One region of the Nostoc cf. commune SO-36 genome, then DNA from elsewhere that is predicted to be linked to it. Evidence: riboswitches for the same ligand, from Rfam matches in the RefSeq annotation. Region 1 holds a riboswitch; the other holds the start of a gene.
What was found. A riboswitch is a leader RNA that binds a small molecule or an ion and turns the genes downstream of it on or off. The one in region 1 is predicted to bind cobalamin.
Positions count from the first base shown of each region.

Region 2: it holds a riboswitch for cobalamin, as region 1 does, so the genes downstream of both, ANSO36C_RS02085 (DUF1636 family protein) here and cobG (precorrin-3B synthase) in region 1, are expected to answer to the same signal.

Region 1 covers NZ_AP025732.1:820,127-832,999, forward strand. Annotated here, with positions in the region: gene ANSO36C_RS03685 (tetratricopeptide repeat protein) at 1-1,823, opposite strand, end outside; gene ANSO36C_RS03690 (SPFH domain-containing protein) at 1,969-2,364, opposite strand; gene ANSO36C_RS03695 (hypothetical protein) at 2,862-3,101, opposite strand; gene ANSO36C_RS03700 (hypothetical protein) at 3,225-3,620, shown strand; gene ANSO36C_RS03705 (aldo/keto reductase) at 3,694-4,674, opposite strand; gene ANSO36C_RS03710 (class I SAM-dependent methyltransferase) at 5,441-6,406, shown strand; partial or broken gene ANSO36C_RS03715 (KTSC domain-containing protein) at 6,727-7,142, shown strand; gene ANSO36C_RS03720 (molybdenum cofactor biosynthesis protein MoaE) at 7,411-7,893, shown strand; adenosylcobalamin-variant (AdoCbl-variant) riboswitch at 8,163-8,245, shown strand; gene cobG (precorrin-3B synthase) at 8,232-9,818, shown strand; gene ANSO36C_RS03730 (precorrin-8X methylmutase) at 10,127-10,753, shown strand; gene ANSO36C_RS03735 (precorrin-2 C(20)-methyltransferase) at 10,756-11,460, shown strand; gene ANSO36C_RS03740 (ArsR/SmtB family transcription factor) at 11,541-11,867, shown strand; gene ANSO36C_RS03745 (hypothetical protein) at 11,987-12,292, shown strand; gene arsB (ACR3 family arsenite efflux transporter) at 12,493-12,873, shown strand, end outside.
Region 2 covers NZ_AP025732.1:447,657-461,684, reverse strand. Annotated here, with positions in the region: gene ANSO36C_RS02105 (ABC transporter permease subunit) at 1-673, opposite strand, end outside; gene ANSO36C_RS02100 (2-dehydropantoate 2-reductase) at 1,002-1,982, opposite strand; gene ANSO36C_RS02095 (inositol monophosphatase family protein) at 2,006-2,881, opposite strand; gene ANSO36C_RS02090 (cobalt-precorrin-6A reductase) at 3,193-3,927, opposite strand; gene ANSO36C_RS02085 (DUF1636 family protein) at 3,930-4,346, opposite strand; cobalamin riboswitch at 4,369-4,543, opposite strand; gene ANSO36C_RS02080 (hypothetical protein) at 4,902-5,045, opposite strand; partial or broken gene ANSO36C_RS02075 (reverse transcriptase domain-containing protein) at 5,071-6,171, opposite strand; gene avd (diversity-generating retroelement protein Avd) at 6,272-6,625, opposite strand; gene ANSO36C_RS02065 (caspase, EACC1-associated type) at 6,729-8,660, opposite strand; gene ANSO36C_RS02060 (sugar ABC transporter permease) at 8,653-9,060, opposite strand; gene ANSO36C_RS34695 (GAF domain-containing sensor histidine kinase) at 9,647-10,729, opposite strand; gene ANSO36C_RS34690 (response regulator) at 10,747-11,319, opposite strand; gene ANSO36C_RS02050 (response regulator) at 11,598-12,071, opposite strand; gene ANSO36C_RS02045 (ATP-binding protein) at 12,124-14,028, opposite strand, start outside.

The sequences.
Region 1 (12,873 bases):
GCCAAAGCATCACTGTATAGTGGTTCGGCATCGCTGTACCTCCCTTGGCTATCGTAGAGTCCTGCTAAATTGTTCAAGTTACTAGCCACATCAGGATGGTCGCCAGCAAACAGGCGCTTTGTCATTGCCAAAGCATCACTCAATAGTGGTTCGGCATCGCTGTACCTCCCTTGGCTATAGTAGAGTGCTGCTAAATTGTTCAAGCTATTAGCGACATTGGGATGGTCGCCAGCAAACAGAGCTTGGCAAACATTTACGCCATCCTCATACCAAGGTTCTGCTAATTTATATAATCCTTGTCCATCATAAAATCTTCCTATACCCACAAATATCCACAGTACTTGCTTGTTAGGCACTGATGCTGTGAAAAATGTCTGTGCTTCTGTGGCTTCCTTTATCTCTGCAATTAAACGTTTTCCTATATCTTCAAGATGAAGAATAACATCTTTGAAGAATTCAATATCTTTAGAAGTAGGTGAATCAGGAAGGGTTTGGGCAAAGGCTATCATGGCGGTGGCAAAGGTTGTTTCTAAAACTGATTTGGTTTCGCCAGCGTCGGCTAACTGCTCTTGCAAAAACCACCGCACTAAGGCATGAATTTTATAACATCCTGCTCTTTCTTCTACCAGTTGCAGCAAGTTGCGCCCGTAGAGTTGATTTTTAACTGCGTTTAATTCATCTTCTGACCAAGTTAAAAAAGGCAAGAGAGCCGGGAGCGGGGAGCAGGGGGGACTGTTTTCTTCACCTTGGAAGGTGTCTAAGTCTCCTACTTCCGTTTGTGGGCTGTTTTTCTCCTCTGCTCCCCTGCTCCCCTGCTCCTCTGCTTTTTGACTTTCTGTTGCCACCCAAATAACCAATTCCCAAAGAATCTGTACAGGAGAAAATAAACTCAAAAATATTCCTAGTTGTTGCGCCAGTGGGTTGAGTTCTGACCAAGTTAAAGCAAAGGCGGCTTTGACTCCCAGTTGAGTTGAGTTGAGAGTTTTCCGGTCTTGTAAAGCTGCTTCTGTTAATTTACGTTCTTGCAATCGCCCAAACATGATATCTAAAGATATGTCCGGGTCGCGTATTAAATAACCTCCCACTAACTCTATCCCCAAGGGCAAATATTCTAGACATTCACATATTGCTGTTGCGGCTTGTGGTTGGTTTTCGACTCGCTTATCTTTTTCGCCCAACAGTCGTTTTAACAGTTCTAAGGCTTTACCTGGTTCTTTTTGGGGTGAGAGAACATCTAAGGGAATCTCTTGAATAAAATTCGGGTCTAAATTTCGCAGTCGAGTAGTAATTAAGACTTGGAAGCGATTATTGTTGGGAATGACTTCGCGGAGGTTGTCTAAATCAGTTACGTCATCGAAGACGATTAAAATCGGAAAGGGAGAGTCGGGATATTTAGACCAACACCAGGCGACTTGTTCTTTAAGGTTTAAAAGTCTTCCTCCTAGTTCTTGGGGAATCTCCAAACTAAACTGCAACCCAAAAAACTCTAAAACTTCGGCGGCGAGATTGGTTTCTCTGTCGTTAAACCAGGTAATCCCGCCATAATCTTGTTGATATCGTCTGGCGTATTGGGTGGCTAATTCAGTTTTGCCTACGCCACCCATTCCCGCTATTGCTACATAATTTCCGCGCTGCAAGTCTTCATGCAGTATTGTCAGTTCCGTTTCTCGCCCGACAAAATTAACAGAACCGCGATAGGGGATAAATTTTGTGGGAATTAGCTGCTTTTGCCCCTCAATAATTTGAGTGCCAATGTTAACTTGAGAATAAGGGGCGGCATAAGCGCCAACTTTGTCGGCAAACTTGCCAGATTCTTCAGGCATACATAGTTAATTTTTGCTGTTCACAAAAACTGAAAGACCTCTCTCCAAACCTCTCTCCTAAAAGGAGAGAGGCTTTGAATCTTGCTCCCCTTCCCTTGTAGGGAAGGGGCTGGGGTTAGGTCACACGCTAACTTTTAGTGAGAATTTAAAAAGACTGATTTTCAATATTTCCTGTCCCACCTGGCATTACTACCTGACCAATTTTATCTGCTAATTTTTCCAGGTTAGGCATAGCCAGAATTTCAGCCAATTTAGGATTTGGTTCTGCTTTAGCTGCTGCGGCCAATTCTTGCATAGCTTGAGCCACTTCAGGGTTAGCTTTAGCAGCCGATTCTATCTCTAGTACAGCCTTACCATAATCGAGTGGTTGCTCTGGCGCTTTCTCAATAGCAACTACAGTCTGGGGAGACTGTTTTTTAAGAGTGACGAGAAACTTGCCAGTCTTATCCACTAAAGTTTCTGTTATCTTTTCGGTTGTTTTTTCTAAGGCTTTGGTGGCTATTATAGTACCAACAGCGATCGCCGCAGTTTCAAGTATCATATCCTGCCTTGACTATGTATATCCTATTTACTATTAACACACCGTTTTAGTTCTAAATTCCGCAATTTAGTTCATAAATTTAGATATAGCTGAGTTTTTTAGATATTTAAATATTTTATCGAACAGAATTCAGGAGTCAGGAGTCAGAATGGGCTAAACGCCCCGCTACCGCTAACAGAATGAATTCTGTGCGAGTGGCGGATAGCGGAGCATTAGCGAGTATTCGAGCGTTGCGTCTGAATAACCGGCGTTTTTGCACCCCCACCAAATCTACAATTTGGTGGTCTTCTCTACGAGACGCAAGCGCAAACAATTCCTGCGCGGTCGGAATCCCCGACTGATAGCGGAGCGGTAGCGAGTATTCGAGCGTCGCGTCTTGATTCTGACTCCTGAATTCTGACTTCTGAATTCTTCTTCAATGCTTTTTTTACACACTACATCGTGTACAGTCTTTCTATTTTTGAGTGTTTGGCGGTGCGTTAGGCTGAAGCCGTAACTCACCCTACTGGCTTTAAGTATAAAATTATGATTTTTATTAACAAACCCATGCGTTTCATCAACAAACTCATGTGTTTCATCAACAAACCCATGCGTTTCATTAACAAACCCATGCGTTTCATTAACAAACCCATGCGTTTCATTAACAAACTCATGCGTTTCATCAACAAACTCATGCGTTTCATCAACAAACTCATGCGTTTCATCAACAAACTCATGCGTTTCGTCAACAAAAGCATAATTTTTGCGACAAATACTGATATTTACATTATATTTAGATACTAATTTGTGAGGATTTTACTGAACTAAAATCGGGCTTTAGTAAGTCAAACTAGCTCTAAAGCAATAAAAAGGATACATTTATGCCTGCTCAAAAACGTACATACCGCGTTTTAGAAAAAGCTGAATTAAGAGTGGCGGGGCTGAAAGCAATTGATCCTAGTATGGATTTTGGGGATGCTCGCAATTTGCAAAACATGACACAATTAATTGAGCAGTACCGTAGCAAGATAGACGCTTATAATACTGCTTTAACCGTGATCAACTCTTCTAGAAATGAGATGGAAGAATTGGATAAAACTTTAAGTGACCTCACTGAGAAAATGCTCATTGGAGTTGCTTTTAAATACGGCAAAGATAGCCGAGAATATGAAATGGCGGGTGCTGTTCGGAAAAGCGATCGCATTCGCAAAAGCTTAGTCACCCGCTTAAAAAATAGTACAGAACAAGTATCTACTAATAACACCCAAACCGTATAGTTTTATCACTCAAGTTATTACAAAAGTCTTCGTTTTACAGCACTTTTGAACTAAATTCAGCAACGTTAAAATTTCACTTAGTTTGAAAGATATTTTGTACCATTTTTTTGTCTGCATTTGCTGCCGCCTTATCTAACTCTGCAATCTCACCAGCGTCTAATTGCCAACCTAACGCACCAAGATTCTGCCTCGCCTGTTCGACGCTCTTTGCTCCAGGGATGGGAATAGTCCCTTTACAGATGCACCAATTAATTGCCACCTGTGACATGGTTTTATTTCTGAACTGTGCCACCTCTTGCAAACATCCCAAAAGCGATCGCATTCCTGGTAATATCTGCCTAAATAATAGACCTCGGATGCCTTTAGGCCAAGGGCCTTGCTCAGAGTATTTTCCTGTTAGTAGTCCCAAAGCTAGCGGGCTGTAGGCAATCAATTTAATTCCCAACTCATCACAAAGGTCTTTGAGTTTTAGCTGAGTGACAGGATATGTAGACGATAAAGAGTATTGAACTTGCAGAGTACTAATCGGTACACCTCGTTCAGCAAACTTTATCTGCACTTGCTTAAGCCGTTTCGGCCCATAATTGGATAGTCCCACTCCCTTGACCAGTCCTTGCTCATAGACATCGGCAAGACCATCCAACAATCCTTCTTCTTGCCAAAGAGCATAGTTTGCTGTAGACCAGTGCATCTGTACCAAATCTACATTCTTTCCCAACCGTTGAGCAGATGCTTTGCAAGCATTAACCATTGATTGGCGTGTCCATCTCCACGGGTAAGCAGCCAACTTAGTAGCAATACAAATATTTTCTTTACCTAAACCGACATATTCTCGGTTGAATCGTCCTAAAAGTAACTCACTCCGACCATTCAATCTGCCAGTTCCGTAAGAATCACCTGTATCAAATAAGGTCACACCGTTGCTTACACAAAGGTTAAAAACGGCTTGCAACTGGTCATCCATACTTTCGTTATATCCCCACAGCAGTTGGTTGCCCCAAGCCCAAGTGCCGCAGCCCATGATTGGGAGTAAAAGTTTTTGGAGACTCTGCATCTTTGCTCCCTGTAAATTGCTTTATTAATTATCAGACATATATAGCGGTTCCCACTCAGATGCGGTACAAGATTATATCGCCAGGTGTAGGGGCACGGCAGTGCCCATAGGTGTCAACTTAACGTGAAAGCCAGCCTAGAACCCAATACGGTTCAGTTAAGGCTAAAACCTTTTGTGAAATCAATTTTTTTAATGAACCACAGAGGCGCAGAGAACACAGAGAGAAGGAAAAATGCTTAACTGAACTGTATTGGCCTAGAACCAGTTTTTACATATTGTCTCGTTGTCTCGTTGTCTCGTTCCCAGTCTCTGACTGGGAATGCCCTCATAGAGGCTCCGCCTCCCTTGCTGGCGGCAGAGCCGCTATGATGAGCATTTCCAGCCCAGAGGCTGGAAACGAGATTTGAAAAGGCTTTCAGCTTAAGTTGACACCAATGGGCAGTGCCGTGCCCCTACGGGTGTACCTCACGTAAACGAGAACCGCCATAGCAGGTATTAAGGCGCGAGTCCCATGATTAGCAAACAAAGTATTCCCCAAAATAAGGGGCTTTTGCAAGGAAAAGAACGGAAAATTATTTTTAAATCTTTGGTTTTCCTTTACGATAATATCAATAAGCTGACACTATTGAGAAAAAGCTTGCTCAACTCAGAACCTTGCCTACTAAGGCTTGTATTTTACAAGGTAAAGATTTTACGATTTGTGTGTACACCATAGCACGCAAGGGGAGAGTGAAAAACTGCATTTTAAACGCTTAGAGAGTAATTTATGAATGAAAAAACAGTAAAAGTGATTGAAGCGAATTTATTGCCAAAAGGGGATTATGTTTCATCAGGATTTTCCACGATTCAACCAGATTCGTGTTTCCCTAATATAATGTTGGGAAATAAATATGATTCCTTTTGGTTATACTTGCGGCGAGATATCACTCATAACTGGTACGTGGATAAGCGACAGCAGGGTGTAGGATTTGTTAGCAGAGATGAAGCTCATATTTTATACAATACAGCTTTGAAATTTCGCGGTAAAAAAGCTTTAGAAATAGGTTGCTGGATGGGTTGGTCAGCTTGCCATTTAGCTCTGGGAGGAGTAGAGCTAGATGTAATCGATCCTATGCTATCTGAACAATTATTCAATGAAAGCGTCACAGATTCGTTGAAGTGGGCAGGCGTTAAAGAATCTGTGAATTTAATGCCAGGGTTTAGCCCTGAAAAAGTAGAGGAAATTGCAAATAAATTTCAACGTAAATGGTCATTAATATTTATAGATGGCAATCATGAAGCACCTGCTCCGCTCAACGATACAATTATCTGCGAACAATTTGCAGAAGCAGATGCTTTAATTTTATTTCATGATTTGGCTTCTCCCGATGTCGGTCAAGGTTTAGACTATTTAAAAGAGAAAGGATGGAACACAATGGTGTACCATACTATGCAAATTATGGGAGTTGCATGGCGAGGAAATGTTGAGCCTGTAATACATCAGCCTGATGCTAATATTGACTGGCGCTTACCTCCACATTTAAAAGATTATCCTGTTAGCGGTTCCATTCAAACCGTGGATAAAGATAAATTTGGAGAAATTCTCAGAGCAATTCGTCCATATACTTTATTGAGTGAAGCAAAGCTGTTCTCGCTTTATAGTCAGGCAAAACAAGTATATTCTTATCTTTTTTGGCTGCCAAAAATGTTGGTACAGGCGATCGCTAGAAATAAACGTATTAAGTACGATTAGCTTTAACAATAGCAGTATTATCTATATAGACATCTTGCAAAAGTTACTTTTGCAAGATGTTTAGAAAAGGTTAAATATAAAAGGGAAAGGGAAAATTCCATCCTTTTCCCCTTTTCTATTTACCCCCGCCCTTTTCCTCAGAGGGGGCTACCTTCCCTTTTTCCCCCTTCTGCAAGAAGTCTTATCTACCGCAAAACATCGCTTCGTGAAAAAAGCTTGACGGTGAAATGCTTTTGCAGTATGTTTGTACTATAAAGGCAATCAAGTATTGTGTAAAACTTTAACACTCCCGACTACGCCAACAAAAGAGCAGAAAATAAATGAAGCTATCTAAGGTAGACTTGAGCAGTTTAGTAGCGATCGCTCACTCTGACGGATATTTGCAATTGTTGCTAGATCGAGGCGATGAACTGGTGTTTTTGGAAAATTCCAGCGCCAATACAAGCTTATGAAGGATGCAAGAACTAAACGAGGTAATCGCCGAACGCCTGCATTGCCTTTTGAAGCAGAACCAATTGTCATGCTACCAGTTATCTCTTCAATGGCTATGGCTGTAGGCTATGATCGCAACGAACACATTTTGCAAGTTGAGTTTCAAAGTGGATCTGTTTATCAGTACTTAGGCGTAGACGAGGATACTTGGGAAGATTTACATTCTTCTGACTCAATAGGCAGCTTTTTCAATCAAGAGATTAAAGGTAGATATGAGTGCGATCGTTTAAATAATGCAGATTAACTAATGACCAATTCTTCCTTGATGGTACAAGCCCCTAAATTCATTTATGGATAGATAAGTTTTAAACAATGCAGGGTTCAAGCCCCCGGATAAATCCTGGGGCATTAATTGCGAATTGCGAATTGCGAATTGCGAATTGTGCTGACTGCATATAGAGTTTTCAATAATTCTTGCGTTGTGTAGGGTTTAAATAAATACTTAAACGTAGTCCAGCAATCCTTTGTTTAGAGACAATAGAGAAAGCCTATATAATATCTACCCAGTTATAATGACTACACTTGCATCTGCTGTTAAACCAAGAGCCGAAGATAGTTTTAGCATTACCTTTGCACCATTATCTCTTGAAGAAATCTACACCAAGTCGGATGATCCAGCCAATGGTGCTGTAGTTGTAATGAGTGGCATGGTTCGCAATAAAACCGATGGTAAACCTGTGATTGCTCTAGAGTATCAAGCTTATGAACCAATGGCATTGCGGATATTTTATCAAATCGCTGCTGATATTCGCTTATCTATGTCTGATGTGAATCGAGTAGCGATTTATCATCGCATTGGACGTTTGCGAGTTGGGGAAATCAGCGTTTTAGTCGCTGTGGGTTGTCCTCATCGGCGTGAGGCGTTTGAAGCTTGCCAATATGCTATTGATACACTCAAACACAATGCCCCTATATGGAAGAAAGAACATTGGGCAGATGGTTCTAGCAGTTGGGTGAGTATTGGTGCTTGTGAAACATCAAAAGAAAATTGTTAAGGTTGCAGAGACAATTGCCTAGGCTGGTGTTTTGTCTAAAGCAAGCTAAGTTTTCAGATGCTTTAGTACTCTACCAACCCAAAATTGCTGCGTGAGGGTGGAAAAGTTTTTTCGTTTTGTCAAGTTTGTGGATATCTAGCATAGTTCCTTTGGTAGACTACTAGACTAAGAATAAAGTTTAGCTTCAAGGAGAAGAGGAAAAATTGAATCGGTTTTCTTGGGCTTGATTTTAGGGAACTTATATCAATCTCGTGCTAAATTACTAAAGCTTGGGGTTGGGAAACTCCGGTGAAATTCCGGGACTGTGCCGCAGCTGTGATGGGATTACCCAAGTCAGAATGCCAACTCTCAAGATGTCCTCAAGACACATTTACCGTCTACTCCCTGCGTTGCACGGGGAAGGAGTTACAAGTTTGCTTTCTGGATTTGCCACTTGTCCTGGCTTGTTTTATGCTACACCCGCCGCCGATGGGATATTATCTCGAATTAGAATACCAGGTGGGATTATTAGTAGTCAGCAGTGCCGTGCGATCGCAGATATAGCAGAACAGCACGGTGGCAACTATGTAGATGTGACTAATCGAGCTAATCTACAAGTCCGCGAAATCCGCACGGGGATAAATGCTGAGGTTCTGAAGTACTTACAAGATATGGGATTGGGTTCTTGCAATAGCGCTGTAGACCACATCCGTAATATTATGACCAGCCCAACTGCTGGTATCGATCCGCTAGAATTAATCGACACCCGCCCTTTTGTCCAAGATTGGGATAATTATATTGCTGCACATCCCGCGCTTTCGGGACTGTCGGCAAAATTCAGCGTTTGCTTTGATGGTGGTGGGATAATTCGCGTGTGCGATCGCTTGAATGATATCCTATTTGCTGCTGTCTTAATTGACGGTAATGTTTATTTCCGCCTCCATCTCAGTGTCGGTGCAAAGGGGCAACCGCCCAGTGATATGAGAATTTTGTTACCACCAGAGAAATGTTTGCCCGTCTTGGCAGCTTTGGCAGATGTCTATTTAGCTCATAGTAAAACGACAAGTAAGCGTCGGCTACGTCTCTTAGAGTTATTAAATACTTTAGGTTGTGAAAATTATCTCCAGGAAGTTCAGCAGCGTCTAACTTTCCCTCTTTTGTATAGTGACCTAACCCCCCAACCCCCTTCCTTATTAGGGAAGGGGGAGGAATTCTCCCCTCTCCTTGTAGGAGAGGATCTGGGGGAGAGGTTAGATGTTAAGTATCAGCATATTGGCATCCATCCCCAACGTCAGAAAGGCTTATTTTACATTGGTGTCGTCTTACCCCTTGGGCGATTGGAGAGTAGCCAGATGAGGGGTTTAGCAGATTTAGCAACGAAATACGGTAGCGGCACTCTTCGATTAACCCCCTGGCAAAATCTGCTGTTAACAGATATTCCTCAGCAATGGGTTGGCGATGTCCTCCAAGAAATTGCTTTCTTAGGATTAGATTCCTCAGCAACTAATATCAAGAGTGCATTAGTTGCTTGTTCTGGAAAAAGGGGTTGCGCCGCTTCTGCCACAGACACTAAAAGTCATGCGTTGGCATTAGCAAAGTATCTTGAAACTCGCGTTACCCTAGATTGTCCAGTTAATATCCACTTTAGCGGCTGCAAAAAATCCTGCGCCCAGCATAGCAAGAGTGATATTACTCTGCTTGGTGTCAGCATTGAGGCTGACAATGGAACTGTGGAAGGCTATCACGTTTATGTTGGTGACAGCAAGGAGAAATTCGGACGTGAACTATATCAAAATGTAACTTTTGCCGAGCTACCGGCATTAATAGAGCGGATGCTATATGTATATGAAATTCAACGTCTAAATTCTAATGAGTCCTTTGGGAAATTTGCTAATCGATATGCAGAAAAATTGAACCACAGAGGCACAGAGAACACGGAGAAATAAGAGTTTGAGAGGTATTTTGCTTGAAGAAGAATTCAGGAGTCAGAATTCAGGAGTCAGACGCTCCTGCGTCGCTAACGCTGTGCTATCGAGCGTCTGGGGTTTTAAACTCCGTTTATTCATCTACCAGTCGCACAGAATTCAATTCTGTTAGCGATAGCGGGGCGTTTAGCCCATTCTGACTCCTGACTCCTGAATTCTGTTTGATAAATCCTTTAATAAATACTTAGAAATCTGCTTCTCTTCCTCTGTGTTCTCTGCGCCTCTGCGGTTAATAACAAATCAATCCAAAATCTAAAATCCCAAATCGAATGCCCGACTACATCCGAGATGCCAACGAAATTTACCGCAATTCTTTTGCAATCATCCGGTCAGAAGCGAACCTAGATGTGCTGCCGTCAGATGTAGCAAAAGTTGCTGTGCGTCTCATTCATGCCTGTGGAATGACGGATATTGTCACTGACTTGGGATATTCAGCAACAGCAGTACAATCTGCAAGAACAGCATTAGCAGCAGGAGCGCCGATTCTGTGCGATTGCCGAATGGTTGCCGATGGCGTTACCAGACGGCGGTTGTCTGCAAATAATCAAGTTATCTGTACTCTCAATGAGCCAGAAGTGCCAGAACTTGCCCAGCGTATGGGTACTACAAGGTCGGCAGCAGCTTTAGAATTATGGCGATCACACCTTGAAGGATCAGTGATTGCAATCGGTAATGCGCCCACAGCACTATTCCGGCTGTTAGAAATGCTCGATGAAGGAGTGCCTAAACCGGCGATTATCTTAGGCTTTCCAGTGGGGTTTGTTGGTGCAGCCGAATCGAAAGCCGCACTAGCAGCAGACAGCAGGAATGTACCATTTTTAACCTTACACGGTCGGCGCGGTGGAAGTGCGATCGCAGCCGCAGCAGTTAACGCCCTGGCAACGGAGGAAGAATGAACATGAAACCCAAAGGTCGTCTTTATGGAATTGGTGTCGGCCCAGGCGATCCAGAACTATTAACCCTAAAGGCGCTGCGGCTATTACGTGCCGCTCCTGTGGTAGCTTATCAATCAGCCACAGATAAAGAAAGTATTGCTAGAGCGATCGTGGCGCAGTATCTACCTGGTAATCAAATCGAGGTATTATTTCATCTCCCCCGCGCTTTGGAACCAGAAAAAGCCAAGTCTATTTATGATAAGGAAATTGAACCAATCGCTGACCATTTAGCGGCGGGTCGAGATGTCGTAGTGCTATGCGAGGGTGATCCATTTTTCTATGGTTCATTCATGTACGTGTTCACGCGGTTATGTGACCAGTATGAAACAGAAGTTGTCCCCGGAGTTTCTTCGCTGATGGCTTGTCCGGTAGCATTGGGTGTACCTTTCACCTATTACACCGATATTCTCACAGTCTTACCCGCGCCATTACCAGCAGAAGAACTGACTACACATCTGCTGATGACCGATGCAGCAGCAATTATGAAACTAGGTCGTCACTTTACCAAAGTACGAGATATCCTGCATAAATTAGGGCTAGCATCACGGGCAAGATATATTGAGCGGGCATCAACATCACAGCAACGCATCATACCTCTGGATGAAGTTGATCCAGATAAAGTACCCTATTTCTCGATGATTCTGATTCCAACTAAGAATCGGCTATAGACCTACTTTTCTTTTTGGTAAAGGTATTGTTTAACCGATGATTTAGACTTTACCATAAAGGAATACTTCAAAAAAAGTTGATGGTTTCTAATAGCACCTTCACTCCTGATACGATCGCTGCGGGCTTTCATGCCCTATCTGACCCCCTACGAATTCAGGTCTTAGAACTCCTACGCTCTCAAGAACTATGCGTGTGCGACCTATGCGACCACCTGGGAACTACTCAGTCCAAACTGTCTTTTCACCTCAAAACCCTGAAAGAAGCGGGTTTAGTTCGCGCTCGTCAAGAAGGGCGCTGGATTTACTACAGCCTGAATTTGCCGCAGTTTGTTGCCTTAGAGCAGTATCTAGCAGAATTCCGCCGCTTTAGCCCCATATTGGCTATTCGTCCCCCCTGCGAGACTTAAATATTCATCAATTTTTTTTGTAATGTTTTGTTTACTTACAACTATCTACGGATTGACAAATCAATTTTTTTTGAAATGATAGAGATGTACTCTTAATATAACTCACAGGGGTGGGGTCAATGAAGATAGCAGCAAAGGAGGCTTTTGCACTAAGAGCGTTGGCTTTGACGAGACTAACATCCAACACATCTACTCAAAACCAGCATTTACCTTCTGTAACTGAGCTAAGAGATTCTGGTAAGGCTGCAACAGCAACAATAAAAATTGATGGTTACAGCACAGTCTATGCGATTACGCAGGCGATGGGTTATGTACCTTTACCAGATCACAGCAAACGCCTCAATTACGTTCACTTGTATCAAGGCAAAGTGGGAACCCGCATTTCTCACAAGCTCAAGGCGTTTGATGGAGCAGAAGAGAAGTAATGAGTAATGAGTAATGAGTAAAAACTTCTTACTTCTTACTCATTACTTCTCCCCGGCACTTGCACAGGCTTTAAGAGGTGTGGTGAGAAATCTGGGGGAACAGTATTTGAAGGAGAAGCAGAAATGAACTTGACAATTGGTGAGTTATTACGAAAAGAAGCTAAGTTTTAGCAATTTTTTTTGTTTTTAGGTTTATTCCCATGAGTCAGAATTCACAAGCCAGTACAGCCCGGATACAAGCAGGAAGCAATTTAAGTTTTTTTGAAAAATATCTCACCGTTTGGGTATTTTTGTGTATCTTTGTCGGAATTGCACTAGGTAGATTGTTTCCAGGAATAGCGGTAGCTCTTGATGCAATGAGTGTGTATCAAGTGTCTATTCCCATCGCAGTATGTTTGTTTTTCATGATGTATCCCATCATGGTGAAGATTGACTTCACACAAGCAGCAAATGCTATCCGCGCCCCAAAACCTGTTATTCTCACCTTGGTAGTAAACTGGTTAATTAAACCATTCACAATGGTAATATTTGCTCAGTTTTTCTTAGGATGGTTATTTCGTCCTTTGATTACCGGAACTGAG
Region 2 (14,028 bases), 370 kb from region 1:
ATCCACTTGCTTCCTCTGAGGGAATAACATTAAATTCTAAATCTGGGTTAGCTTGGGCAAATCCTTTAGCGACGGTATCCTCAATAATTGCGGCATCAATTCGCCCAGATTTGATTTCTTGAACGACTTCCGGCACTCTGTTGAGTTGCTTTAGCTGAATACCTGCAACTTTTTTAGCAATTTTCTGAGCATTTTGTTCTTGTATCGTTCCTAGTTGTACCCCAAGCTTTTTTCCTGATAAGTCTTGGGGTTGTTTCAGGTTACTACCTTTAGGAGCGACAATGGTATCTTTAGCTTCGTAATAAATAATTGAAAAATCAATATTTTTCTGACGTTCTGGAGTCGGAGTCATCCCAGCCATTACAAAGTCAGCCCGATTTGCTTGGAGTGCAGGAATTAACCCATTAAAATCAGATTCCATTATTTGAAGTTTAAACCCTAGTTTTTCAGCAAGGGTTTTGGCAATATCTATATCAAAGCCAACAATTTGGCGATCGCCTCCTTTAGTATCATAAAACTCATAAGGAGGATAATCTGGGGAAGTAATCAACGTCAGCGTGTCTTTACCTAAAGATGAGGCAGCTTTGAGAGAATTGCTATGTCCTGTGATGATGCTGATTCCTACTGCTGCTACAACCAGTATCGTTAATAGCCATCCTTTTTTTTTCTTCATAAAATATTCCGCACCTTAAACTGTTACATCAATCGAGCAAATAATACCTGTGATATCATGTCCGCTAAATGGCTATGGTGTACACACAAATCTTCTAAATATTTCTCCACATCTTGTCCTGCAATGCCATTGCATCGACTTGTTATGCCATTGCATCGACTTGTTATGCCATTGCATCGACTTGTTATGCCATTGCATCGACTTGTTATGCCATTGCATTGACTTGTTATGCTATTGCATCGACTTATTATGCTATTGCATCGACTTGACAAGTGGTAATTAATGCATGGTAAAGTCTCCGCTTAATCCCATGAAAACTTCAGAAGTGTCAAATTCTGACTTTAGTCGCTTCCAGCAGCTTAACGCTGGCATAAATAGTATCAATATAAGGTGTGGGAATTTGAGTGAGTTTTCCCAATTCTGCCACCGCGCCAACAATAGCGTCTATCTCGGTAGGGCGTCCGGCTTCAATATCTTGTAGCATTGAGGTTTTATGGGAACCAACGTTTTCTGCGCCATTAATTCGCTGTTCTAAAGTAATGCCAAACTTTATACCTAAAATTTCCGCGATCGCTTGAGTTTCTGTCATCATTTGCCGCGCTAGTTCACGGGTGAGGGGATAGCGGCAAATATCCTCTAGAGTAGCACCAGTTAAAGCACTGATGGGATTAAATGCCACATTTCCCCACAACTTGATCCAAATTTCCGTGCGAATTTGATTGCGGATTGGTGCTTTGAATCCTGCTTGTTTTAAAGTCTGTGCCAATAATTGGATGCGTTCTGTTTTACTGCCATCGATTTCACCAAGAGTAAAGCGATCGCCTTCAATATGCTTAATCACACCTGGTTCAATTATCTCAGTTGCTGGGTAAACAACGCAACCGATGGCACGGTCAGCACCGATACTAGCTTCAATAATGCCATTTGGGTCAACAGATTGAATCCGCGTACCTTCATACTCACTGCTATACTTGCGAAAGTACCACCAAGGAACGCCATTTTGGGCTGTCACCACCATCGTATCCGGGTTGTAGAGTGCAGGAGAAGAGGTGCGAATCGCTGGAACACTGTGAGCCTTTACAGTTAAAATTACTACATCTTGTGGCCCTGCTTCTTGAATATCGCTAGTTGCCAGAAATGGAGTAGCAATTTGACCAGAACCGTCTGCCATAAGCAACTTCAGCCCATTTTTTTGAATTGCCTCCAAATGAGAACCACGAGCAATTAGCGTCACTGTTTCACCTGCTAATGCCAGTTTTGCCCCTAAATATCCACCAATCGCACCCGCGCCAACAATACAAACTTTCATTTTGTCAAATTACTTATTATTTCTTACTCAGCACTTTTGAAGCTTTGCGTCGCTTTCAGCAGGTCTTGATGAACAGATTTTGAGGCAGCTACGAGCAATCCAGGCATACTATAGTTTTCACAAGTATGCAGTGGTGGTAAAGTCGAACCGTCTAGAGTAGTTACAATCCAGCCAGCCTCTTTTGCAATAAAAGCCAGTGCAGCACTATCAAGAAATTTACCCGATTTGATGACTGCTCCACTTAAATCGCCACTGAGAATACCATTGAGACTGGGAATTTCTATATCACTAGAGTAATCAGTCGCTATATCGATGACTTTATATCGATCTTTTAGTGAATCTGCGATCGCATTCATTCCCCATCCCAACAAAATTGCAGGTTTGGCGGATGTTATCTGTAATGGGGCACAAGCTTCTAAGGTCATTTCCAGTGTCCCTTTAAAAGCACCTCCACCTCGAAGGGCATAAAAATAAACGTTTTGGGCAGGAGAAATGGCAATTACTGCTTCAAACTCATCTGAATTTAGAATACTGAGAATAATTTGGTAATTAGAATGTCCATCCATGTAAAATTTCGTGCCATCAATTGGGTCGAGTGTGACTAAATAATCACCTTCTGAACCGAGGTTGGTAGCGCGAAAATACTTGGTGTTGTTAGAACTTTCATATTCTTCACCATAAAAGCGAATATCTGGGAAAGTCCCCAGTAGTACTACTTCTACTAGATTTTGAATAGCCACATCTGCATCAGTCAGTGCAGCACTAAAAAAGTTGCTTTCTTGTCCTTTAGCGGGAAGTGCAGCAATTTTTGGTTGAAGAAAATTAGCGTAGGCTGCTGCTACTTTCAGATGAGGAAGTAAAGTCTCTAAAATGAATCGAGTAGTTGGTGTTGTGGACATGACAGCAAACTCCTTTTAAAAATTAATCTATCGTTGGCAGAGACAATAGAATTCTATCTCTAGACAAAATTACGGTATCAATTTGAATGCAAAAATACCACTGTTGCTATATTACTTTCATCTGTATTGTCTCAAAGAGCCTATAGAAACATCACAATTTTTATCGTCAATTTAGGAGTTTAAAAAGATTTTTCATGGATAATCGTTAGCGCGATCGCCAATCTTCTAGAAGGTTCCCGTGTATTATACGGAAATTGGTACAAGTAGTGATTATTTATTCCACAAGGATAATTCCAGAACGATATAACCTACTAGCACCGCTCAAATAGCCATGCCAAAGCAGCATCAACATTACTAACCTGCTCCCCTGGCGGTATGGCTGGACGATTTACCATCACAACCTTCACGCTTAGTTCTCGCGCGGCAATAATCTTGGGCTTTGTGGCATCGCCACCGCTATTTTTACTCACAATCGTATCAATGTTGTTGTGAATCAAGATTTGCCTTTCATTATTCAAAGTAAATGGCCCGCGATCGCACAATACCATCCCCGGCGGCAGCAAAGCATCATTGCCAGGAGGGTCAATCATCCGCATTAGAAACCAAATTTTATCTAGGTGAGCAAAAGCGGCAAGTTCTTGCCTACCAACTGTCAAAAATACTCGCTGTGCTTGGTTTTGCAGAGATGCTGCTGCGGCTTCAACGCTATCAACTTCAATCCAGCGATCGCCACTGACTTTTTCCCAAGGCGGACGAATTAACATCAGACGGGGTACTCCAACTTCTGCTGCCGCATCTGCCGCATTGAAGGAAATCTGATTAGCAAAAGGATGGGTTGCATCAATTAATAAGTCGATTTGCATAACTCGCAGATAGCTAGCCAATCCAGCCACACCGCCAAAGCCTCCAACCCGTAAATCACCCAACGGTATTGAAGGTTCACGAGTGCGCCCAGCTAGAGACGTAATTACTTCTAACCCTTGGCTAGTCGCAATGGCAGCTAATTCTGCGGCATCTCCCGTCCCACCCAAAATCAAAACGCGCATCATTAAGATAAAGATGGAATCTTTGCCAAAATGCCTTTTTTTAACGCTTCTGGACGCTCTGACCAAGGTAGTAAACCATCTGCTTTAGCATAGTATTGGCTAGCACATTCCAGTACCGCAGATGCACTATCATCAACGGCTAAATCACCAAATAAATATGTTAATTTGCCTTTAGCAGAAAAGGCGACTACACAAGAACGATTACAGGCACTCATGCATTCAACTTCTTGAATTGGGAATTGATCTCGTAAATCCCAATCTTGTGCAAGCTGCTGAAGTTGGTGTAGAAGTTTTTGACCACCACTTTCACCTAAGCGTTTTCCATCTTGCCAAGTACTGGCACAAGTTTTGCAAACAAATAAAGTATGTTCAGCAACACCCAAGGGGCTAGTTGGGGAAATATTTACAGTAGTAGTCATCTGTACCTCGCAGAGATGTGGAATTGATAAATTTATTTCGGCGGGCATCCTGACTTACTCAATTTGGGATTTTCGATTACTTAGTTACTTAACCTCAAATTGGTTCACAGTTGCGGGACAGCGCCGGATTTGCACCGAACTTTCCCCGTTACCTCTGGTAGCTGACTCCCACCAGAACCGATTAACCTTATTAATCATACACTAGGCTCATCTGAGAATACGAAACGTCGTGCGATCGCAATAACTAATATTGATCATTTATCTAGCTAGCGGTAGGTTGGGTTGAGGAAGGAAACCCAACAGTAAGAATTCTTGATTTTGTTGGGTTTTACTAAAGTTCAACCCAACCTACAAATATTTTATTTTTTCAGAGTAATAAAAGACGTAAGGCAGATATTATAAGCAGTCGAAATTACTTTAAAATTAGGTGAATCGGACAACTGTTCGACCTTTACAGCCTACCAGCTATCCGACTCGGTTTTATATTCGGAGATCGTCATCAACCTCACTGGATTAGGCCTGGACTCTTTTTTGGTACGCCCGATGAATTCCCATTCACCAGTTCTGACACAAAAGAGTACTGCCACGAACCAACACAATCCGAAAACCCACGTTGTTGTTACGATTGTCACGCGCGTTATAGTTGCGATACGCCGAGCGGCAATTCCTGGGATTGTTGTTCCACGAACCACCACGCAGCAGCCGATGTCGCCTACCCCATTGTTTACATTAACACAATAGACTCGGAAGTAGAGAATTGACTTACAACATTTTCTAATTGCCAAGTAATAAATATTTGCTGGCGCAACTGCCATGTATTACCATGCTTTAAGTGGGCAACCCAACTCTGCATTGATTCACACATTTTTTCATATTCAATTTTTCTTTGATGATAGTCGCAGAGCATTTTCCGTAATCTTTTTCTTGCCAGACGCAGATTATCACTGCGTACCCTAATCCGGTCTGGTAAAAGGCGAAATCCAACAAAATTAGCGTCCGTGTTTTGGTTCAAACAATTGGCTTTTGATTGGATGCATTTTAACTCTTAAAGCTGCAAGATATTCCTCTATTCTAACTCTGGCGTTTTGCAAAAACACTTTGTCATCTGAAAATAAGGCAAAATCGTCTACATAACGAATATATTGAGATGCTTTGATTTGTTCTTTAACAAAATGGTCAAAGCTATTTAGATATATATTTGCAAAAAATTGGCTGGTTAGATTGCCAATTGGTATACCATGTCTTCTTTCAAGAGGTGTGAGTAAATCATCTCCAATAAAATAATTAAGTACTGGCTCTTGATGATTGCTACTATCAATAATGGTATTGATTAACCAGAGTATATCAGGACATTTAATTTTACGATATATCAGTGATTTCAATATTTCATGGTCGATACTAGGAAAATATTTACGAATATCAGCTTGCAGAACATAACGGCTGGAACGAGCAAATTTAGTAAAGCGATGTAAAGCGCGGTGAGAGCCAAAACCAACACGATTTGCGTAGGAATCGCTGATAAATGTGCGTTCAAATATGGGAAAAATGACGTTACACAGAGCATGATGCACAACTCTGTCACGATAAGGAGCGGCTGAAATTATTCGCAGTTTGGGTTCAAAAATTTGAAATGTGGTGTAGTTTCCAGGACGGTATGTTTTTGAACTGTAATTCTTCTTGCAGTTGAAATAACTCTTGCTCTAGATTGTAATTAAACTCTAAAACATTCTCTCGAAAACGTTTTACCCCGTTGTGCTTGCTGGGCGGCTGATAGCAAATTCTCAAATGCTATAATTTCATTCCAAAGATTTCCATATCGTTTCATTTAAATTAACCCACGCAGGTGGGTTTTGTCTGTGTAGCCGCGATTTCTAATCGCCTGGGTTATTAATAATTTCATTCTAAAGTTGCTGGTGGAATATTTTTTAATTGGAAATACCTGGTTTAATTTTTTGCTGTTTTATCCATCCACCCAAATCAGTGCCAATCTCATTTAAAAGTTTTTGAGCATATTCATAACGTTCTGTCTGAATTAAGTTAAATTCTAAAAGTAAACGAGTTTGATAGCGCAAAATATCTAACTTACTATTCAATAATTCTAAATGGGCTAATTTCTCTTTAGCATACCGTGCTATGATCAGAACATCTAATAAATTGTATAGTTCTGTAATAATCCGATTTCCTAGCAAAAATTTATGATCTCTAGGAAGACGATTTAAAATTGGTACATACCACTTGATTAAATCGTAAGTTTTTTGTATTATTGGTAAATCACTCATCCATACAAAATTAAATAAAAAATTGATCGCGCAGAGCGCGAGACATTAAGAAGGGTGAAGAAATAAAGAGCAGAGTGCTAAAGGGCAATAGTGTAAAGGGCTACTAAGTCCTGCCACGAACCAACACAACCCGAAAACCCACGCTGCCGTTACGATTGACACGCGCGTAATAGCCGCGATACGCCGAGCGGCAAGACCTGGTATCGCTGAGCCAAGAACCACCACGCAGCAGCCGATCTTGATTATTATCAGCTAACCAAGCGCTTCCGTTTTTTGGCGCTCCGTTATAATTTTTGTGCCACTCATCCTGACACCATTCCCATATATTACCATGCATATCAAATAAACCAAAGGGGTTGGCAGGAAATTTCCCTACATCTGTTGTTTCCCCATACTGGACTTGGTAATTCGCTAAATCAGTTGTAATCGTTTCGCCAAAATAAAACGGCGTAGTCGTTCCCGCACGACATGCATATTCCCATTCTGCCTCACTGGGTAAGCGATAGGTTTCTTGAGTCTTTTTAGATAGCCGAGCGCAAAACTCAATTGCATCATCCCAAGAAACCTGTTCAACAGGTCGATTAGCACCTTGAAAATTGGATGGTTCGGGATTTAAATCAATATTAACCTTGGGTAAAGCAGCAACGGCTTTCCATTGGCTCTGAGTTACGGGAAATTTACCCATAAAAAAGGGTTGAATGGTGACGGAGTGCTGTGGACTTTCATCGCTAGTTCTTTCTGGCTCACTCTCTGGTGAACCCATGAGAAATTCACCACCAGGAATTGACACCATTTCCAGAACTACGTCATTACCCAAGCTTTCTCTAAAAAACTTGGCGCGTCCTTTACTGCTGTTGATGGTTTGTCCTTGAGCATCCACCTTCACGATGTCAAACTCAAATTGATTAGGTTCATTTTCTAGAACAGGTTCAGATGGTTTTTGTTGATTAATAAACCTTGCTTCTATTGGTGCTACATCTTCTTCTCTCAAACTTAAAATATCTTGCAAGCGTTTTAAAGCATTGCGCTGTTTCTGACTAGGTGGATACTGTTTGAGTCGAGAAAATGTTTGCTCATAACGTTGCAATTTTTCCTGGCGTTTGCGATAAGGTTCGAGAACCTCAAATTCAATTGCATTAGCGTCATCAACAGATAATTCAAATTTAGGTGATTTTAACTTCTTCCGAAACTCATCCAGATAATCGCGGTTAATATCAGAAATCTCTCCTTCATCGTCAAGAGCAATTATCTCAACTTCCTTACGATACTTTAGTTTAGGATCATCCTTGGGTGACTTCGCCAGAAAAATCGGTTCACCCTTTTTTATGTAATATAACTCTGGCGTCATGTCGGGAGATTCTTCTTGCACTTTGCTTTTGGCAAAGTCATGCAACTCATCCACCGCAATCAAACCATCCCCGTCCTTATCGGCTGTACCTTTCTCAAGCCCTTCTATCAAATATTTAGTGTAAATCGACAAGTTTGAGTCATCAGATTCATAAGCTTTTTGTGTTGAGGTGCAAGCTGTGAGAATTGCTCTTCCCTCACCGCCTAATTGCTTTTGCAAGTCAATATTATCAACACCAATATCTTTGGCTGTAACACCTCTGGCAAAAGCAGCACTAAAGCAGCAATCTAAAATTACTACCTGTCGCTTAGATTTGCTGCTGTTAATTGAGTCGTGTACATATTTGGCGACTATGGCTGTGTATGGGAGCAATTGATTCTGATTTTTTTGAGTTCCGCGAGTCGAAAAGTAAAAGTCGCCATTTTGTAATGTCACGCCATGACCAGAAAAGTAAAGCAACAGCAAGTCATCTTTATCAGAATTAGCATAAAAGTTATAAATTTCTCTTTCCATATCTGGCTTTTGGGGATTTTTTAGCACCGTGACATCCCCTGGAGCAAAACCACCGATTTCGGTGTTTACTAAAACTCGCTCCATCGCTTCAACATCATTTACAGCCTTGGGTAGCGCTGCTAGTCCTGGTTCGTATTCGCTAATCCCGATTAGCAGTGCTATCTTCTTAACCATCGTTGCTGTTTGATTGATTTTTGATAAATTCTTGTGCTTTTTGGAGAGCAAATTCAAACTCTTCGCGGCTGCTGGCTTCTAGGTTGAGTTCTCTACTGCCATCAGCACTGGCTTTAACCAATAGCTTAATTGGTTTGTTGCCGAAGCGATCGCCTAGAAAATTAAACAAAGTTTTAATATTAGCGGCGTTAACTTGTGCATTTAACAACCCCCACACAAAGCCACTGATGCTCTTTGTACCCTTGGGTGCGTTTTCCACTGCAACTAAATCTGCATCTTCTACGCCATCTACTTCTCTTAACTGAGGTAATAAATTTTCTACTTCTGTTTGCAATTCCTCATCGTCTAAACCTAGTTCAGCTAGAGAAATCGTCACCTGAACATTAGATATTGCTGCCATGATGAATCGCTTAAGTATTTTTTGGGTATTTTTTAATGATTGTATCGTTAATTCTGGCTAGTTTAGTAAATATCCGGGGAGCGATACCTGCGGCGGGCTACGCCAACGCATTTGTTATTTCGAGGTTCGCATTTGTTACTTCGGGGTTCGCATTTGTTACTTCAGGGTTCGCATTTGTTACTTCAGGGTTCGCATTTGTTATTTCGGGGTTCGCATTTGTTATTTCGGGGTTCGCATTTGTTATTTCGGGGTTCGCATTTGTTATTTCGGGGTTCGCATTTGTTACTCCGGGGTTCGCATTTGTTACTCCGGGGTTCGCATTTGTTACTCCGGGGTTCGCATTTGTTACTCCGGGGTTCGCATTTGTTACTCCGGGGTTCGCATTTGTTACTCCGGGGTTCGCATTTGCTACTCCGGGGTTCGCATTTGCTATTTCGGAGACTACATTAGAATTAAAATATCTGAAGCTGGGGATATGAAATTGCGATCGCTATATGCTCCTATTAATTCTGATGGTAGTGCGATCGCTGCATAAAATCGGCAGGTTACGTAAAATAATTGGGGATAACTTATTTTTTGCAAGTCGTTAAGTAGATGATGGGGATAGTTGACCAGTTGGGGATATCTTCGGTAAGCTAACTGTAACTTTAGTTCCTTGCCCCACTTCACTAGACAAGGTAATATTGCCACCATGTAACTCCACACAAGCTTTAGCGATCGCTAGCCCCAAACCTGTACCAGGAATTGTGTCAACGTTACTTCCACGACTGAAAGATTGAAATAAATTTTCTTGATCTGCGATCGGGATACCGATTCCCTGATCTTTGATATAAAAGATAACTTCTGATTCTTTGCCAACGAGGTGGAATTCCACAGTACCTCCATCTGGAGAGTACTTAATTGCATTGGACATTAAGTTAATAAAAATCTGCTGCAAAAGTCCGCGATCGCCCCAAAATCCGTGGTTATTTCCTGTAATTTTAAAAATTAATTCGTGGCGATCGCCTGCTGTTTCTCGCTCTTGTTCTATAAGGTCAGAAAAAAATTGTAGCAAATCTAATGCAATTGGTTTAAACTCAGGTTTTCCTAGTTCCAATTGGTTAACCAAAAGCATATCATCCACGAGTTTGGACATATACCTTGTTTTCTGTTCAATGATTCCCAAAAACCTCTGCTGTTTAGACTCGTCTAGTTGCTGGCTATGTTTTACCAAAGTTGATGCAGCAGCAAGAATTGAAGTTAGCGGCGTTCGATATTCATGGGAAACCGTTGCAATAATTTGAGATTTAAATATATTTAGTTGCTTTTCTTTGGCAAGGGCTGCTTGAGTTTGGGCTAGCAATTCTGCCTGTTGGATAGCGATCGCTAATTGCACTGAAACTTCGTTGAGCATCTCTACATCATCAGTTTGCCACTGTCGCTCCCCAGAATTATGGTGAGCAATCAATAAACCCCAAAGTTTGGGGGTTGGGTTCCCATTGTTACTCAGATTAATGGGAACCACCAGACTTGCCTTAGTATTAAATTGCTCTTTTAGGCTGACACAATTACACAAACCTAGCTCATAGATATAAGGAATTGGGGATTGGGAAAACTCTTCCCTAGTTATCAATACTCTGTCTCCTTGTATCCTTGTGCCATTGTCCCCAGCCTCAATGCGATCGCACACTGCTACTGATGAGGCAACTATTTTACCATCTGTATCTGGGCGAACTGATATACCATCACGCGATCGCACTTCAGAAGTTGCTGTACTTCGGCTACAGCTGTATTCAAAATTTGCTCTAAGTTTAGAGACTGGCGAATTCGTAAAGCAGTCGTGGCAATTAGGCGTTGACGCTCTTGAGTTTTGATCAGTTGGGCTTGCAAGGACGATTGTCTAATGGCATTACGGACTGCTAGTTGCAGTACATCTTGTGTCAGATGTTGCTTGACTAAATAATCTAAAGCACCCCGTTTCATTACTTGCACAGCGATCTCTTCATCACCCCGCCCTGTCAACATAATCACTGGCACAGAAGTTTTAAATATCTCCTGCTGCATCTGATCGAAGAGTTCTAACCCACTCATATCAGGTAGGCAAAAATCCAGCAGAATCACATCGCAGGGTACTTTTTGGCACAAAGCAAGTCCTTCTTCTGCACAGTCTGCCTCCAAAATCTGGTAGGACTGGTGCGGATCTTTCAAAAGATATCGACGATAAATTTTCCGATCTGCGGCACTATCATCGATGATAAGTAGCGTCCGTATGTCCAACATAAGGTTGTGAGGATCGGGGAGCCATATAGATCCCTTTTATCCAGATTGGGTTTTTATTGCATAATTCTAAAAATAATATAAAATAAGTATAAATAAAATCTAAATTATTTAGTAAATCTAAAGCAATAGAACTAGTAAAAACAGGAAGATGGGGAAAAAACATCTACCAGAGACAAGCAAACACAGTGACTCAAAGAGGAAAGTGTCGCTGTGCCCTCTGAGCGATCTCTTTTATTATCCTGATATCCCTACTGCCTGATTAACAAAATACAAACAAATTAATCCAAGACGGGCGGCGTATTGGCTTCAAGCCAGTAATCCACAAATGCCTGAATCGTCTTTTTTAATTCCTGAGCATCCATCGGCTTTACCAGATATCCATTTGCACCCTTTTGGTAGCACAATTCAATATCCTTGGGGTTAGATGATGTAGTAAAAACAACGATGGGGATTCCTTTGAAACTATTGTCTTGCTTGAGCCGATCTAAAATATCACGGCCATCAATACCTGGCAAATTCAGATCGAGCAAGATTACAGAAGGTCGTAATGCTACTTTAGAGTTGGGTGGGTCTTCGTCTTTACTGTAGACATCATTTCCCTGTTGAGAGAGAAACTCTAAAACCTCATCTCCATTAGTGCAGCGATGTATAGGGTTCTGGACGGACATACGCTGCATCAGACGTTGCAGAATCCGAAAATCTTCATTGCTGTCCTCAACAACGAGCAGAGGTTCATGAAGTTTTTTTATCATTCGTGGTATTAAAAGAACTTAACAAAAATATATATTTAGCTACTATCTTAAACTATTCCAGCGTAAAATAGAATATCGAGCCAACGCCGACGGTAGATTCAACCCAAACTTTACCGTTATGAAGCTCAACAATCTTCTTAACAATAGCTAGTCCTGCACCGGCTCCACCACCATACTTTTGCTGAGAGTGGAGCCGCTTAAATAATCTAAAGATGGTTGCTAGATGATGCTGTGGAATTCCAATACCGTTATCGCGGATGTAAAAAGTGATTGGGGATTGGGTATGGGCTAATAGTTCTTCTCCCCCTGCCTCTTCTTGAGAAAGGTAGCCAATTTCCATCCATTGCTCTGCCTTATCGTTGTATTTAAAGGCATTGCCAAGCAGATTACTGAAGACTTCATTAACGAGAATTCGGTCACACAAAATTGTTGGTAAAGGCCGAGGAATGCGAATATCTACAAACTGAGAGTCTTGGCGACTAGCACGAAAAACGTCAATTACTTCGTTGAGTAATTTGTTGATGTCAGTTGCTTGCAAGCGCAGTTGCGCTTGTCCTAACTGCGAGAGTCGCAGTAGGGCATCAATCAGAGTTTCCATCCGTACAGATAAGGATACTACTGTTTGCAAACACTCAATTCCGTCATCATCTAATACTTGGGCATAGTCTTCTAACAGCACTGTCGAAAAATTATAAATGCCTCGTAAAGGTTCCTTGAGGTCATGAGAAGCGGCGTAGGCAAAGGATGCTAGTTCTTGGTTGCTGCGCTCTAACTCCAGGTTGATTTTAGCTAATTCATCCGCCTTCGATAGTACAATACCAACGATCGCATTTCTCAGAGCGATCGCACTGTCAAGTTCACAAGCTTTCCAAGGTAGAGAAGTTAATCTAACTGTTTCTTGCCATTGTTCAAAAGATTTTCGCGGAGATAGGGTAATGCTACCATCTGCCTGGGTTTGCATGGATTCGTTGGGATTACCTGCCCAGTGTACTGTTTGGATAACTTCGGGGCGAAACCAAAGAATGTAATAGCGCCGGACTTTAGAAATCCGCAGTAGTAACAAGCCACTAGCTGTATCTTTAAATATGAGCGCTTCTGGGTAAAGCTTGGGCAGAGAATCAGTAGAAAACAAGTTATCACTAACTTGGATATCCGCCCATTCAATTAATGCCTGAACTTGATGAATATTCGGTGCTGTCCCTACAAGGGTAATTTCATTATCCAGACAAACCGCCGCTCCTGAAGCACTAACAAGATCGAGCAACCGGATTTCAGGTTTGATTAAGGCATCGATAAAATTATCTGCTTGGGAAATGGACTCTAGAAACTCAGACTGTAGCGATTTGAGTTTTACTTTATAGTCCCATTCCGAGTGACTAATTTTGTGTGCTAATTCTGAAGACACAATTTGTCCTAAAAATTCGCACATCTTGCGGACTTCGTAAGAAACATACTTTGGTGTTTGATGATGACAGGATATTAATCCCCAAAGCTTCTGCTCTTGCACGAGGGAAATCACCAAAAGAGCATTCACGCCCATATTTTGATGATATTGAGTACAACACTGATCAAAACTTCGTAGCACACAGTAGCTTAAATCAAGCGGCTGATGTGTTGTCGTATTTTCGGTTGGAACTAGTTTAATCGGTTCAACGGTCAAATCGGGGAGAAATCGGAGAAAGCAGCGTGTGTATAACTCCCTAGCCTGGGCTGGAATGTCTGTAGCAGGATAGTGGAGTCCTAAATAAGGTGATAAATCTTCTCGTTTAACTTCTGCAACAACAGAACCCGCTTCCGACTGGTCAAATTGATAGACCATTACCCGATCAAAACCGATGATTTTTTGGACTTCTTTAGCTACCGAATGCAAAAATTCTATCAGGTTTGATGTGCTTTGCATTTTAGCGATCGCTTCACCCGCCAAACTATGAAAGCTTAAGAAACTCAACTCCGATTC